2 regions of the Pacificoceanicola niger genome follow, and region 1 is predicted to be linked to the other one. Evidence: riboswitches for the same ligand, from Rfam matches in the RefSeq annotation. Region 1 holds a riboswitch; the other holds the start of a gene.
What was found. Region 1 has a riboswitch for thiamine pyrophosphate ahead of thiB (thiamine ABC transporter substrate binding subunit). Riboswitches for the same ligand answer to the same signal wherever they lie in the genome.

Region 1 (6,867 bases):
GGCCGATCCGGCACAGCCGGCCACGCCTGCGCGGTCGCCGGAGGCTGAAATCAAAGGCGATACAGGCGAGCAAGCAATGTCGGTGGTGGATGACACACCGGTCCGGGACCGTCCGGTCAGCGCTCTGGGGTCCAGCGATCTGGAGGTCGAGCCGGAGCCATTGGAGGCGGTCCCAGGCACTTGGGAGGAGGCCGCAATCCTCCCGCCCGAGCCCGCGCCACAACGACCAAGGAGCGTCAATGAAGCGCCCGGACTCTGGAGCGATTTCTAGGATCGCTGGCCCGGCCGGGTCAGGCCGGGCCGATCCTGCCACCGGAGTTGCCGATCTGACCACGATGCAGCAGAAGGTGATCGAGGATCACGCAGGCCAACATGGCTTCGCCAACCGGGACCGCGCGGATGCCGACGCAGGGATCGTGTCGGCCCTTGGTGATGATTTCGGTTTGCTGGCCGGATTTGGTGATCGTCTGTCGGGTTTTCAGAATCGAGGAAGTCGGCTTTACGGCAAAGCGTACAACGATGTCCTGCCCGGTCGAGATGCCGCCCAGAATGCCACCCGCATGATTCGAGCTGTAGACCGGCTTGCCATCGTTGCCCATGAAGATCTCGTCGGCGTTGTCTTCGCCGGTGAGCATCGCCGCCGCCATGCCTTCGCCGATTTCGACGCCCTTGACGGCGTTGATCGACATCATCGCGGCCGCGAGGTCGGTGTCGAGCTTACCGTAGACCGGTGCGCCGAGACCGGCAGGCACCCCCCGGGCAACCACTTCGATGATCGCGCCCACGGAATTTCCGGACTTGCGTAACTGTTCAAGGTAGGCGGCCCAGGTTTCCGCGGTCTGTGCCGAGGGCACCCAGAACGGATTTTCGTTGATCTGGGCGAGGTCCCGGTCACCCTCGATGCCATGCGGCCCCATCTGGGTCATGTAGCCTTGAATTTCGATGCCCGGCGCGAGATGGTCCAGCGCCGCCCGCGCAAGCCCCCCTGCCGCGACGCGGGCCGCGGTTTCCCGCGCCGAGGACCGTCCGCCGCCCCGGTAGTCACGAATGCCGTATTTCTGCCAGTAGGTGATATCGGCATGACCAGGGCGGAATTTTTCGGCGATGTCGCCGTAATCCTTGGAGCGCTGGTCGGAGTTTTCGATCATCAGCTGGACCGGTGTGCCGGTTGTCTTGCCTTCGAAGACGCCGGAGAGGATACGCACGGCATCCGGCTCGCGCCGCTGTGTGGTGTATTTGTTCTGACCGGGTTTGCGCTTGTCCAGCCAGTGCTGGATCATGGCCTCGTCGATGGTGACCCCCGGCGGGCAGCCGTCGATTGTGGCGCCAAGCGCGGGTCCGTGGCTTTCTCCCCAGGTGGTGACGCGGAAGAGATGTCCGAAACTGTTGAGGCTCATGCGGGGTCTCCTTTGCGCATCTGTTAGGCCAGCGGGGTCCTGCCCTCAAGCCATTTCCCGCTTGAACCGTCGTGGATGCGGCCCTAGTTTGCGCCTTACCTCGGGGTGGTAGAGCCTGATCTGCCTGAGATTTGCGTAATCGCATCAACCCGTTGAACCTGAACCGGTTAACACCGGCGGAGGGAAGGTCGGGACACAGCCGCACATGGCCCCTTATCTTGCCTTTCGCCGCAGATAGGAGACGCGCCATGAAGGCCCTCACATTTGCAGCGGGATTGTTTGCAGCCAGCGCGGCGCTGGCGGACACGCCCGTTCTCACCGTCTATGCCCCTGATTACTTTGCCTCCGAATGGGGGCCGGGTCCGAAGATCGAAGAGCTGTTCGAAGCGCGCTGCGGCTGCGATCTGCAGTTCAAGCCTGGCGATCTGCTGCCCCGCCTGCTGCTCGAAGGCGCGCGAACGGAGGCGGATGTGGTCATCGGCCTCAATACCGATGTGACCCGAAAGGCCCGTGAAAGCGGTTTGTTTGCGCCGCATGGTGTGGACTTGTCGCCGCTGACGCTGCCGATCGACTGGAGCGATGATGTGTTCCTGCCGTTCAACTACGGCCACACGGCGTTCGTCTATGACACTACGAGGATCGACACCCCGCCGGCGTCGTTCGAGGATCTGCTGAACGCGCCGGACGATCTGCGGCTGGTTATTCAGGACCCGCGTTCGTCGATTTCCGGGCTGGCGCTGGTTCTGTGGGTTCAGGCGGTCTATGGCGACAAAGCCAAGGAGGCCTGGACCAGGCTGGCACCGAAGATCGTCACGGTGACGCGCGGCTGGTCCGAGAGCTACGGCCTCTTTACCGATGGCGAGGCCGACATGGTGCTCAGCTATACCACCTCGCCCGCCTATCACATCATTGCCGAGGGCGACGAGACCAAGAAGGCGGCGATCTTCCCCGAAGGCCACTACTTCATGGTGGAATTGGCGGCAAAGCTGGCGGGCAGCGACGAACCGGAATTGGCGCAGGACTTCATGGATTTCATCCTGACGGAGGCGTTCCAGAGCATGATCGCGACGGGCAACTGGTCGATCCCGGCGGCCTTGTCCAGGGACAAGTGGCCGGAGGGCTTCCAGAAGCTCGACCTGCCGGAAAAGGTGCTTTTCTACTCCGAAGATGAGGCTGCGGCCCTGCGGGACGAAGCGATCGAGGCATGGCGCAGCGCGCTGTCACAATAACCGCCGGGTCGGCTCTGGCGCTCCTGACGCTGGGGCCGATTGCCGTGGTCCTGATTCGGGCGGAGGGTTTTGGTGCCCTGCGGCCCGGTGATCTGGCCGCGCTGCGGTTCACCCTGTGGCAGGCGCTTTTGTCCGGGCTTTTCAGCTGCGTATTCGCAGTTCCGGTCGCGCGGGCGCTTGCGCGGCGACGGTTTGCCGGGCGCGGGGTTCTGGTTGCGCTGCTTGGGGCGCCCTTCATTCTTCCGGTGATCGTGGCGGTGATGGGGCTGCTTGCGGTGTTCGGTGGTGCCGGGTTGGTCAATGCGGCCCTTGCTGCGCTGGGTTTGCCGCGCTTTGATATATACGGGCTGCACGGGGTTGTGCTGGCCCATGTCTTCTTCAATCTGCCGCTGGCGACACGGATGCTGCTGCAAGGCTGGCTGGCCATCCCGTCCGAACGTTTGCGGCTGGCCGCCTCGCTTGGCCTGACCCCCTGGGCGCAGTTCCGGGTGTTGGAGTGGCCGCTCCTGCTGCGCATCCTGCCGGGCGCCTTTGCGGTGATCTTCGTGATCTGTCTGACGTCTTTTGCGGTGGCTTTGACGCTGGGCGGCGGGCCGCGCGCGACGACGGTGGAGCTGGCGATCTACCAGGCGATGCGCTTCGATTTCGACCTTGGACGCGCGGCATTGCTCGCCGGGATGCAATTGGCATTGGCGTTGACGGCCGGGATGGTGGCGTGGCGGGTGTCACTGGGCGCGGGCTTTGGTGCGGGGCTCGACCGGGTGCAGCCGCGCTGGGACGGGCAGGGATTGCTGGCGCGGCTCTGGGATGGCCTCTGGATCGGCCTTGTGGCGGTTTTCCTGCTGTTGCCGCTGGCCCTGGTGGTCTGGCGGGGGGCGCCGGGGCTGCTGATGCTTGGGCCCGACACATTTCGTGCAGCCGGGCATTCCTTGGTTGTTGCGCTTTGCTCGACCGCGCTTTGCCTGATCTGGGCGCTGCCACTGGCGACGCGGCGCGGCGAGTTGCTGGCGCTCTCGGCGATCGCGATCTCGCCGCTGGTTCTGGGCACCGGGTTGTTTCTCATCCTGCGCCCTTTCGTGAACCCGTTCAGCATGGCCTTGCCGGTGACGGGGCTGGTTAACGCGCTGATGGCGCTGCCCTTCGCCCTGCGGATCCTGCGACCGGAGGCGGAAGAGATTCGTGCGGATTACGGGCGGTTGGCGGCGACTGTCGGGCTGACGCCCGGGGCCTGGGCGCGACTGGTTCTGCTGCCGCGTCTGCGCAGGCCGCTTGGATTCGCGGCGGGGCTGACAGCAGCGTTGGCGATGGGCGATCTCGGGGTGATTGCGCTCTTTGCCGATCCGGACCGCGCGACCTTGCCGCTGCAGGTCTATCGCCTCATGGGGTCCTACCAGATGGAAGCGGCGGCTGGGGCCTCGCTGCTGCTGCTGTGCCTCAGCCTCGGGCTATTCTGGCTGATGGACAGGGGAGGGCGCGTGGGTGCTTGAGTTGACCGGGATGCGCGTGGCGCAGAATGGCTTTTCGCTGGCGGGCGATTTGCGGCTGGACGCGGGACGGCGGGTGGCGGTGATTGGCCCGTCGGGCGCGGGCAAATCGACGCTGCTCGATGTGATTGCCGGATTTCGTGCGCCGCAGGCGGGCGCGCTCCGCTGGCAGGGGACGGATATCGGCGCGCTCCCGCCGCAGGCGCGGCCGGTGTCGATGCTCTTTCAGGATCAGAACCTGTTTCCGCATTTGACGTTGGAGCGGAACCTTGGATTGGCGCTGCGCCCCGATGGCGGGCGGTTGAGCGCTGCGCAGGCGGGCCTTGTGGCGGACGCCCTGCGCCGCATGGGGCTTGATGACCTTGGCGGACGCAGGCCCGGGGCGTTGTCGGGCGGGCAACAGGCGCGCGGGGCACTCGCACGGGTGCTTCTGCAGGCGCGGCCGATCATCCTGCTCGACGAGCCATTTGCGGCGCTGGGGCCTGCGCTCCGGACAGAAATGCTGGAGGAGGTCGAAGCGGTTGCCGGTGCTGCGGAGGCCCTCGTCTTGCTGGTCAGCCACGACCCCTCGGACGCGCGGCGCTTTGCGCAGGAGGTGGTCTATGTCGATGAGGGGCGCGTGCATGCGCCGGTGGACACGCAGAGCCTGTTTGCCAACCCGCCAGAGGCGCTGAGAGCCTATCTTGGCTCGGGTGCGGGGTAGCCCGACCGACAGGCTGTCTCGCGCGATGGTCGTCATGTGACAGCACCGCAAGAGACTTCGGAGCAAAGAAAAAGCCCCGCCGGCATGGCGGGGCTTTGTTATTTTTCCACAGGTGGCTGTGTCAGCTTCAGGCCTGCTTGGCGCCCTTCTTGACGGGCTTCCAGATGCGCTTGTTGGTCAGGTACAGCAGCACAGAGAGAACCACCAGGAACAGAACGGCGGTGAAGCCGGCCTGCTTGCGGGCCATCATCTTGGGCTCTGCGGTCCACATCAGGAAGGCCGCGACGTCCTGCGCCTCGTGGTGCAGTTCGTTCGAGTGGCCGTCGGCATACTCCACATCCTCGCCGTAGAGCGGCGGGGCCATCGAAATCCAGCCGCCCGGAAAGGCGGTGTTTTCGTACAGCGTCACACCGGCCTGGTCGATGGTCTCGCCAGTGTATCCGGTCAGCAGGGAGGCGATGTACTCGGGGCCACCGATTCCGTTGACAAACTGGTTGATGCCGAGACCGTAGGGACCGTGGAAACCGGCCCGGGCTTTCGCCATCAGCGACAGGTCCGGGGCGCCCACGGCGGTGTTGGTCGGGAAGTTATCCGCCGGTTTGGCCGGGCGGAAGTCATCCAGTTCGGCATCGAACACTTCGAAGTTCTGTTCCGCATAAGCGCGGACTTCAGCGTCAGAGTACCCGAGGCCGCCCTCTTCCGCCATGGAGCGGAAGGGCACGAATTTCAGGCCGTGACAGGCGGAGCAAACCTCGGTGTAGACTTGGAGGCCGCGCTGCAGCTGGTTCTGATCATAGGTGCCGAAGGGACCTTCGAACGAAAAGTCGAAGTCTTCGATGTGACCCTCGGCTCCGGCGGCAAATGCGCCACCGGTCGAGAGTGTCAGGGCCGTCAGGGCCGAGAGGGTGAGTTTCTTGAACATCTCAAGCGGTCCTTTCGAATTACTCAGCCGGGGTGCCGGCTGCGTCACCCTTGGCCTTGCCATAGTGATTGTTGAAGTCTTCCTCGATCGTGTCGGGCGTTGGCAGCGGCTTCTCGATCACGCCCATGAGGGGCAGGATGACGAGGAAGTACGCAAACCAGTAGGCCGAGGCGATGAGCGAGAAGGACGCGTAGGGCTCTTCGGCGGGCATGGCACCGAGCCACATCAGCACCATGAAGTCGACGCACAGCAGCCAGAACCACCACTTCAGCATCGGGCGGTAGCGCGCCGAGCGGACGGAGGAGGTGTCGAGCCACGGCGCCAGCGCCATGACGGCGATCGCACCGAACATCGCCAGCACGCCGAAGAACTTGGCGTCGATGATGCCGCCGGTCACGAAGGACGCGATCTGCACGACCCAGACTTCGGAGGTGAAGGCCCGCAGGATCGCGTAGAACGGCAGGAAGTACCATTCCGGCACGATATGCGCGGGCGTCGCCAGCGGGTTGGCTTCGATGTAGTTGTCCGGGTGGCCAAGGTAGTTCGGCATGAAGCCAACGATGGCAAAGAAGACAACCAGAACCACGACGAGAGCAAAGAAGTCCTTGATCACGAAGTAGGGCCAGAAGGGCAGGGTGTCTTTCTCGGCATCTGCTTTCGACGTGCGGCGCACTTCGACACCGGTCGGGTTGTTGTTGCCCGTGGTGTGGAACGCCCAGATGTGGATGGCCACGAGGGCGGCAATCACGAAGGGCAGCAGGTAGTGCAGCGAGAAGAAGCGGTTCAGCGTGGCGTTATCCACGGCCGGTCCGCCGAGCAGCCAGGTCTGGATCGGCTCACCGATGAGCGGGATCGCCCCGAACAGGCCGGTAATCACGGTCGCGCCCCAGAAGGACATCTGACCCCAGGGCAGAACGTAGCCCATGAAGGCGGTGCCCATCATCGCCAGGTAGATCAGCATGCCGATGATCCACGTCACCTCGCGAGGGGCCTTGTAGGAGCCGTAGTAGAGACCGCGGAAGATGTGCAGATAGACGGCAACAAAGAAGAGCGACGCACCGTTGGCGTGCAGGTAGCGGATCATGTAGCCACCGTTCACGTCGCGCATGATGTGCTCGACGGAGGCAAAGGC
Region 2 (6,867 bases), on a different contig from region 1:
GACAGTCGTGGCGCGCTCCGGCTTGGGAACGAACCGGCCGTTCAGGGCGGTAGCGATGGCAGGGTTGGCATAGCCCAGCTCCTCAAGCGCCGCGGCCAGCGTTTCGGCCGCAATGTCATGCGGTGTGGCGTTTACGGTGATGTGCATTGGATGTCTCCGGAATGAAATGTCGGGCGACCCGCGCCGCCATGGCCGGGGCCAGCAGAAAGCCGTGCCGATACAGCCCGTTGAGGTGGAGAGTCCCGCCGCGCAGCGCGAGGCGCGGCAGGTTGTCGTGAAAGGCCGGGCGCAGGCCGGTGCCGGTCTCAATGACGCTGGCCTCGGCAAAGCCGGGATGAATGGCAAAGGCCGCGCCGAGCATCTCCGACAGGGAGCGCAGGCTGATCGCGCGCGTTGATGAACTTTCGATCATCGTCGCGCCGATCATGTAGACGCCCGCCCCGCGCGGCACGAGATACAGCGGCACACGCGGATGCAGCAGGCGCAGCGTGCGCCGGATCTCGACATCGGGACAGTGCAGGATCGCCATCTCGCCGCGCACCGGGCGCAGATCATCAAGCGGCGCGGCGATGCCCGTGCAATCAAGATCCACCGGCCCCGGGGCGGGGGTGCCCAGCACGATCTCGACCCCGAGATCGCGCACCGCCTGCGCCAGATCGCGCAGCGCCCGGCGCGGATCGAGATGCGCCTCCCGCTCAAAGTAAAGCCCTCCCGGAAACCGCCCCGCAAGGGCCGGCTCCAACGCGGCAATCCCTGCGCCATCCAGGCCGCGATGGCCCGTCGTCCGGCGCGCAAAGCGGGTCAGCTCCGCGCGGTCGCGCGGCGGCGCCACGACCAGCGTGCCAAGCCGGGTGACTGGCGTGATCGCCGCCCACCAATCCGCCGCCTCTGCGCCCCAGATGCGCACGCGGTCTTCGGCGGTTTCGCCCTCGCACCACGGCGCCAGCATCCCGCCCGCATAGCGCGAAACACTGCGCGCGCCGATCTCTGCCCCGGCCTCGAAAACCCGCACCGCCGCCCCGGCGCGGGCCAGCTCCAGGGCAGAGGCAAGACCGGCAAGGCCCGCACCCGCGATGGTGATCATTCGACGGTGTCCTTGACCGGCACGTACAGATCGCCATTGGCCCGGAACTTCGCCGCCATGGCCTCCATGCCCTCCTTCTGTGCCTCCGCGCGGATGTCGTGGGAAATCCGCATGGAGCAGAACTTCGGCCCGCACATCGAACAGAAATGCGCCACCTTGTGTGCCTCCTTCGGCAGCGTCTGATCATGGAAGGCGCGCGCCGTTTCGGGATCGAGCGACAGGTTGAACTGATCTTCCCAGCGGAACTCGAACCGCGCCCGGCTCAGCGCGTCATCGCGGCGCTGCGCCCCGGGCAGGCCCTTGGCCAGATCGGCGGCATGGGCGGCGATCTTGTAGGTGATCACCCCGGTTTTCACATCGTCCCGATCCGGCAGACCCAGATGCTCCTTCGGCGTGACATAGCACAGCATCGCACAGCCGAACCAACCGATCATCGCCGCGCCGATGCCGCTGGTGATGTGATCATACCCCGGCGCAATATCCGTGGTCAGCGGCCCGAGCGTGTAGAACGGCGCCTCGTGACAGCACTCAAGCTGTTTATCCATGTTCTCCTTGATCTTGTGCATGGCGACATGGCCCGGCCCTTCGATCATCACCTGACAATCTCTGGCCCAGGCGATCTTTGTCAGCTCACCCAGGGTTTCCAGCTCGGCGAACTGCGCGGCGTCATTGGCATCGGCAATCGACCCGGGCCGCAGCCCGTCTCCCAGCGAAAAGCTCACATCGTACCGGCGGCAAATCTCGCAGATCTCGTCGAAATGCGTGTAAAGAAAGCTCTCCTTGTGATGATGCAGGCACCATTTGGCCATGATGGAACCGCCGCGCGACACGATCCCTGTCACCCGGTCCACCGTCATCGGCACCATGTGCAGCCGCACACCCGCGTGGATGGTGAAATAATCCACACCCTGCTCGGCCTGTTCGATCAGCGTGTCGCGGAACACCTCCCAGGTCAGATCCTCGGCAATGCCATTCACCTTTTCCAGCGCCTGATACAGCGGCACGGTGCCAATCGGGACGGGGCTGTTGCGGACGATCCAGTCTCGCGTGTTGTGGATGTTGCGGCCCGTGGAAAGATCCATCACCGTGTCCGCGCCCCAGCGGATCGACCAGACCATCTTGTCGACCTCTTCCTCCATCGAGGAGGTCACCGCCGAGGTGCCCATGTTGGCGTTGATCTTCACCTTGAAATTCCGGCCAATAATCATGGGCTCGACTTCGGGGTGGTTGATGTTGGCCGGAATGATGGCGCGTCCGGCGGCGACCTCGTCACGGACGAACTCCGGCGTGACGTAATCGGGAAGGGTGGCCCCCCAATCGGTGCCGTCGCGGTGGCAGGGCGCCAGCCCGCGCAGCTCGTTCTCGCGAATGGCGATGAACTCCATCTCCGGCGTGATGATCCCCGCGCGGGCATAGGCCAGCTGTGTCACCGCCTGCCCCGCTTTGCCGCGCAGCGGACGCCGACGCACCGGAAACGCCGGGGTCAGCCGGTCACCCGCCACAAAGCCGTTGTCCTCGGGTTTGATCTCGCGCCCGTCGTAGGCCTCCACATCACCGCGCCCCACGATCCAATCGCGGCGCAGCGGCGGCAGGCCCTTGCGAATGTCGATCTGCGCATCGGGGTCCGTGTACGGCCCCGACGTGTCGTACACCGGAAGCGGCGATTCCCCGGCCGTCGGGTGCACACAAATCTCGCGCATCGGCACGCGCAGCTCGGGATACTGCGCGCCCGCGACATGGATCTTGCGCGATGCGGGCAGTGGTCCGGTGGTGATGGTGGGATTGGGGACAGTCATTTTGGCGCTCCTCAAGCACAAGTCTCAAAAAGACACCAGAAGAGCGTGGAGAGGAGGCAAAGGCCCGCAGGCCCTATTGTGAAACGCACATCGACTGCGTGCCGCGATGCGTCCCGAGCTTCCTACGCCAGTATCAACTGGGTCAGGTTCAAAGGGTCGCGTCACCGGGCAATTGCCCTGTCAGCCTCTCAGTCCCCTAAGCGGGACTCCCCTGCGTGTGGGCACTATAGGCAGGGGGAATTTTCCTTTGCAAGCCCCCGAAATGCCCACAGGCTGCGGGACCGCGGGCAAACCTGCCGCGCGCAAGGCGTTCATGCGGCTCAGCCAGAAACGGCATCCGGTCCCGAGAGGCACCAAACGCAGCGCGCGCATACCGTGCCATCGGCGTCTTCGTGCACGAAAAAGGGCGGCCCGGATGGCCGCCCCTATTCGTGAGCACTTGGAGAGAGAGAGAGAGAGAGAGAGAAGTGCTGGCGGTTCAGACGATCACGGTACGCTTGCGCGGCACCCAGCCACGCTTTTTCTTCTTGCCGTCGTCGGCTTCGTCCTTGGAGTCATCGGCCAGCAGGTCCGACCCGGAGACACCATCCGTCATCCCGATCTTCGAGGGACCACCCATCACGGCGAAAGTCTGGGAAGCCAGGATGAGGACAAAGATCACGATGCGCATGTGTTTCTCCGGGTCGCGGGCCCCCACCCACGATGTCAGAATGCGACACAAATGCGGCACAAGGCAACCGCCTTTCGCCACAATTCTCAATTCTTTCAATAACTTAAAAACAATCACGGGAATTCGGAGGCACTGTCCCCATACAGCCAACAATACTGCGACGACACGCATGTTTTGACAGCGCGATCCGCCTGCGCAAAATGCCGCGCAGGAGGATTGTCATGCCGCTGCACCTGCTCGTTCCCTTGATCGTTGGAGGGATTTTCGCCCTCATGATCGCCATTGTGGTCAAGGGCCGGAACAAACCGCGCCGCTTCGAATCGGACGCGGACGCGCGCTATGCCTGGCAGCGCGCCTTCCCCGGGCGGCCCGTCACCGACCTGCGCCTCGCGACCGCAAGAACCGCCGCTCTGATCGAAACCGATGACGGCCCCGGCCTCGTCTGGACGCGCGGCAAGGACACCCTCGCCCGGCTGCTCACCGACGCCACCGCCGACACAACAGACAGCGGACTGACCCTGCACCTGCCGGACGCCGCGGTACACCTGTCGCTCACCCCGCAGGAGGCGCGCGACTGGGCCCGACGCATTACCGAAATCACCGCCTGACCCGCCCTCACCGACAACCGGTTGCCAAGGAGACCCGCCACCCGTGCGGAATACCGGACTACCCGCAGCCCGTCATTTCAGGCATCCTCCGCCCAACCCGTTGCCAGCCTGCCAGAAATCGTACGCGCCTCTCTTGTAACGCATCCGTGAACGCCCCATATAAAATGTATACCAATGCATACTGAAAAGCCGTAACCCATGTTCGACCTGTATCTGACCGGGCCGTATGTGCCCTTTGCCATCGCTCTCGCGCTTCTCTTCGGGCTGCTGGCGCTGGAGCTCGCCTTTGCCCTGCTTGGCGGGACGCTCCTTGGCGCCGGCGCCGACGGACCGGACCTCGATCCGGACGCATGGGACATGGACGTCGGCGATCTCGATATCGACTTTGACGGCCTCGACGCCGATCCGGCGGATTTCGAACTGCCCGATCTCGACGTGACCTCCGACACCCCCGACCCCGCCAGCGCCACAACCGGCCTCGCCGCCTGGCTCGGCTTTGGCAAAATGCCCGCGCTGATCTGGCTCGCCTCGATCCTCATCGCCTTTGGTGCCACGGGTCTGCTGATCCAGTCCATCGCGACGCTGCTCCTCGGCACCGCCATCCCCGCCAGCATCGCGGCCATCCCCGCCGTGATCGCCGCCATTCTCTTTGCCCGCCACTTCGGCGCGCTCTTTGCCCGGCTCCTGCCAAAAACCGAAACCCAGAGCCTCTCCGAACGCCATCTTGGCCGCCGCCCCGGCACCGTGACCCAGGGGACCGCTGCCCGTGGCCGCCCGGCAGAGGTCCGCGTCACCGACCGCTATGGCAACACCCATTACCTGCGCGCCGAGCCGCTCCGCGACGACGCGCACATCCCCCAAGGCAGCGAGGTCCTCGTCCTGAGGCACAAACGCGACGGCGGCTACCGCCTCGTTCCGCTGACCGCATAAACCCAAAGGAGTTTCAAAGACATGGACCTCATGACCCTTGGCATCATCGTCGGTGCCGCCCTCGCCTTTCTCCTTCTCATCGGTCTTGTGCTGGCCCGCCTCTACCGACGCGCCACCCGCGAGGTCAGCCTCGTGCGCACCGGCGCCGGCGGCAAGAAGGTCATTATGGACGGCGGCACCCTCGTCGTGCCGCTCCTGCATGAGGTCTCGCCGGTCAACATGAAGACCCTCCGCCTTGAGGTGAAACGCGACGGCGACGGCGCGCTCATCACGCAGGACCGCATGCGCGTGGACGTGGGCGTCGAGTTCTACGTCTCGGTGCAGCCCACCGACGAAGGCATCGCCCGCGCCGCGCAAACTCTCGGCGCGCGCACCTTCGACATCGACCAACTCCGCGAGATGATCGAGGGCAAGCTGATCGACGGGTTGCGCGCCGTTGCCGCGCAGATGACCATGGACAGCCTGCATGAAAACCGCGCCGACTTTGTGCAGGAGGTGCAGAACACCGTCTCCGAGGACCTGCTGAAAAACGGCCTCTCGCTCGAATCCGTCTCCCTCACCGCGCTCGACCAGACCCCGTTCGAGGCGCTGGACGAAAACAACGCCTTCAACGCCGTGGGTATGCGCCGCCTCGCGGAAGTCATCGCCACCTCCAAGAAAGAGCGCGCCCAGATCGACGCGGAGGCCGAAGTCGCCGTGCGCCGTGCCGGGATGGAGGCCGAGCGCCAGCGCCTCGCCATTGAACGCGATGAAAAGCAGGCCAGCATCGAGCAGATCCAGCAGGTCCAGACGATGCAGGCCGCGCAGGAGGCGGAAATCGCCGCCCGCCGCGAGGATTCCATGCGCGAGACCGAGCGCTCCCGCATCGCCCGCGAGGAGGCCATCCGCAGCGCCGAGATCCTGCGCGAAAAGAACATCCGCGAAGCCGAAATCGCCAAGGAGCGCGAACTCGAAGTCGCCGATCAGGAGCGCCAGATCATCATCGCGCAGAAGTCCGAAGAAGAAAGCCGCGCCCGCGCCTCCGCCGATCTCGCCCGCGCCGAGGCGACAAAGGCCCAGGAAGCCGTGCAGACCGCCAAACAGGTGGCCGAAGCCGAGCGGACCAAGCAGATCGCCCTGATCGAAGCCGCCCGCGAAGCGGAGCGCGAGGCCACCAAGGTCCGCCTCTCCGCGCAGGCCGAGAAGGACGCCGCGCAGGACCGCGCCGAGGCCCGCCGCGAAGAGGCCCGCGCCGACGCGGACGCAATCACCATTCGCGCCGAGGCGAAAAAGACCGACATGCTGGCCGAAGCGGAGGGCAAGCGCGCCATCACCGACGCCGAGAATGCGCTGTCCGAGGGCATCATCGCGATGAAGATCGCGCTGGCGCGTCTGGAGGCCATGCCCGAAATCCTGTCGCAGGCGATGAAGCCGGTGGAAAAGATCGACTCGATCCGCATTCATCAGGTCACCGGACTGGGTGGCGGCACCGGCGGCGGCTCTGGCTCTGGCGAGGGCGGCGACAAGCCGGTGGTCAATCAGGCGATGGATTCGATCATGGGCATGGCGGTGCAAATGCCCGCGCTGAAAAAGCTCGGCGAAGAGCTGGGGATTTCCATGGACGGCAGCCTCGACGGACTGATCAACAGCACGCTGGAGGACACGCCCGCCAAACCTGCGGCCGCGCCAAGGGCCGACGACACCGCGCCGCCCTTGGATGCCTGATCTCAGACACCGGCCCCCTTGAACGGGTTCGGCCCGGAACAATCCCGAAGCCCCGGTCACGTCCGGGGCTTTTTT

Region 2: another riboswitch for thiamine pyrophosphate. It lies ahead of thiC (phosphomethylpyrimidine synthase ThiC); the one in region 1 lies ahead of thiB (thiamine ABC transporter substrate binding subunit).

What each region holds. Positions count from the first base shown of each region.
Region 1 covers NZ_JBLZMW010000001.1:343,718-350,584, forward strand. The annotation lists gene ACN2XU_RS01650 (methyl-accepting chemotaxis protein) at 1-271, shown strand, start outside; gene aroC (chorismate synthase) at 291-1,397, opposite strand; TPP riboswitch at 1,489-1,599, shown strand; gene thiB (thiamine ABC transporter substrate binding subunit) at 1,646-2,626, shown strand; gene ACN2XU_RS01665 (ABC transporter permease family protein) at 2,602-4,113, shown strand; gene ACN2XU_RS01670 (thiamine ABC transporter ATP-binding protein) at 4,106-4,813, shown strand; gene ACN2XU_RS01675 (cytochrome c1) at 4,941-5,735, opposite strand; gene petB (cytochrome b) at 5,755-6,867, opposite strand, start outside.
Region 2 covers NZ_JBLZMW010000007.1:115,058-121,924, forward strand. The annotation lists gene thiS (sulfur carrier protein ThiS) at 1-147, opposite strand, end outside; gene ACN2XU_RS11080 (FAD-dependent oxidoreductase) at 116-1,084, opposite strand; gene thiC (phosphomethylpyrimidine synthase ThiC) at 1,081-2,880, opposite strand; TPP riboswitch at 2,983-3,103, opposite strand; gene ACN2XU_RS11090 (hypothetical protein) at 3,359-3,550, opposite strand; gene ACN2XU_RS11095 (hypothetical protein) at 3,772-4,158, shown strand; gene ACN2XU_RS11100 (OB-fold-containig protein) at 4,357-5,088, shown strand; gene ACN2XU_RS11105 (flotillin family protein) at 5,110-6,792, shown strand.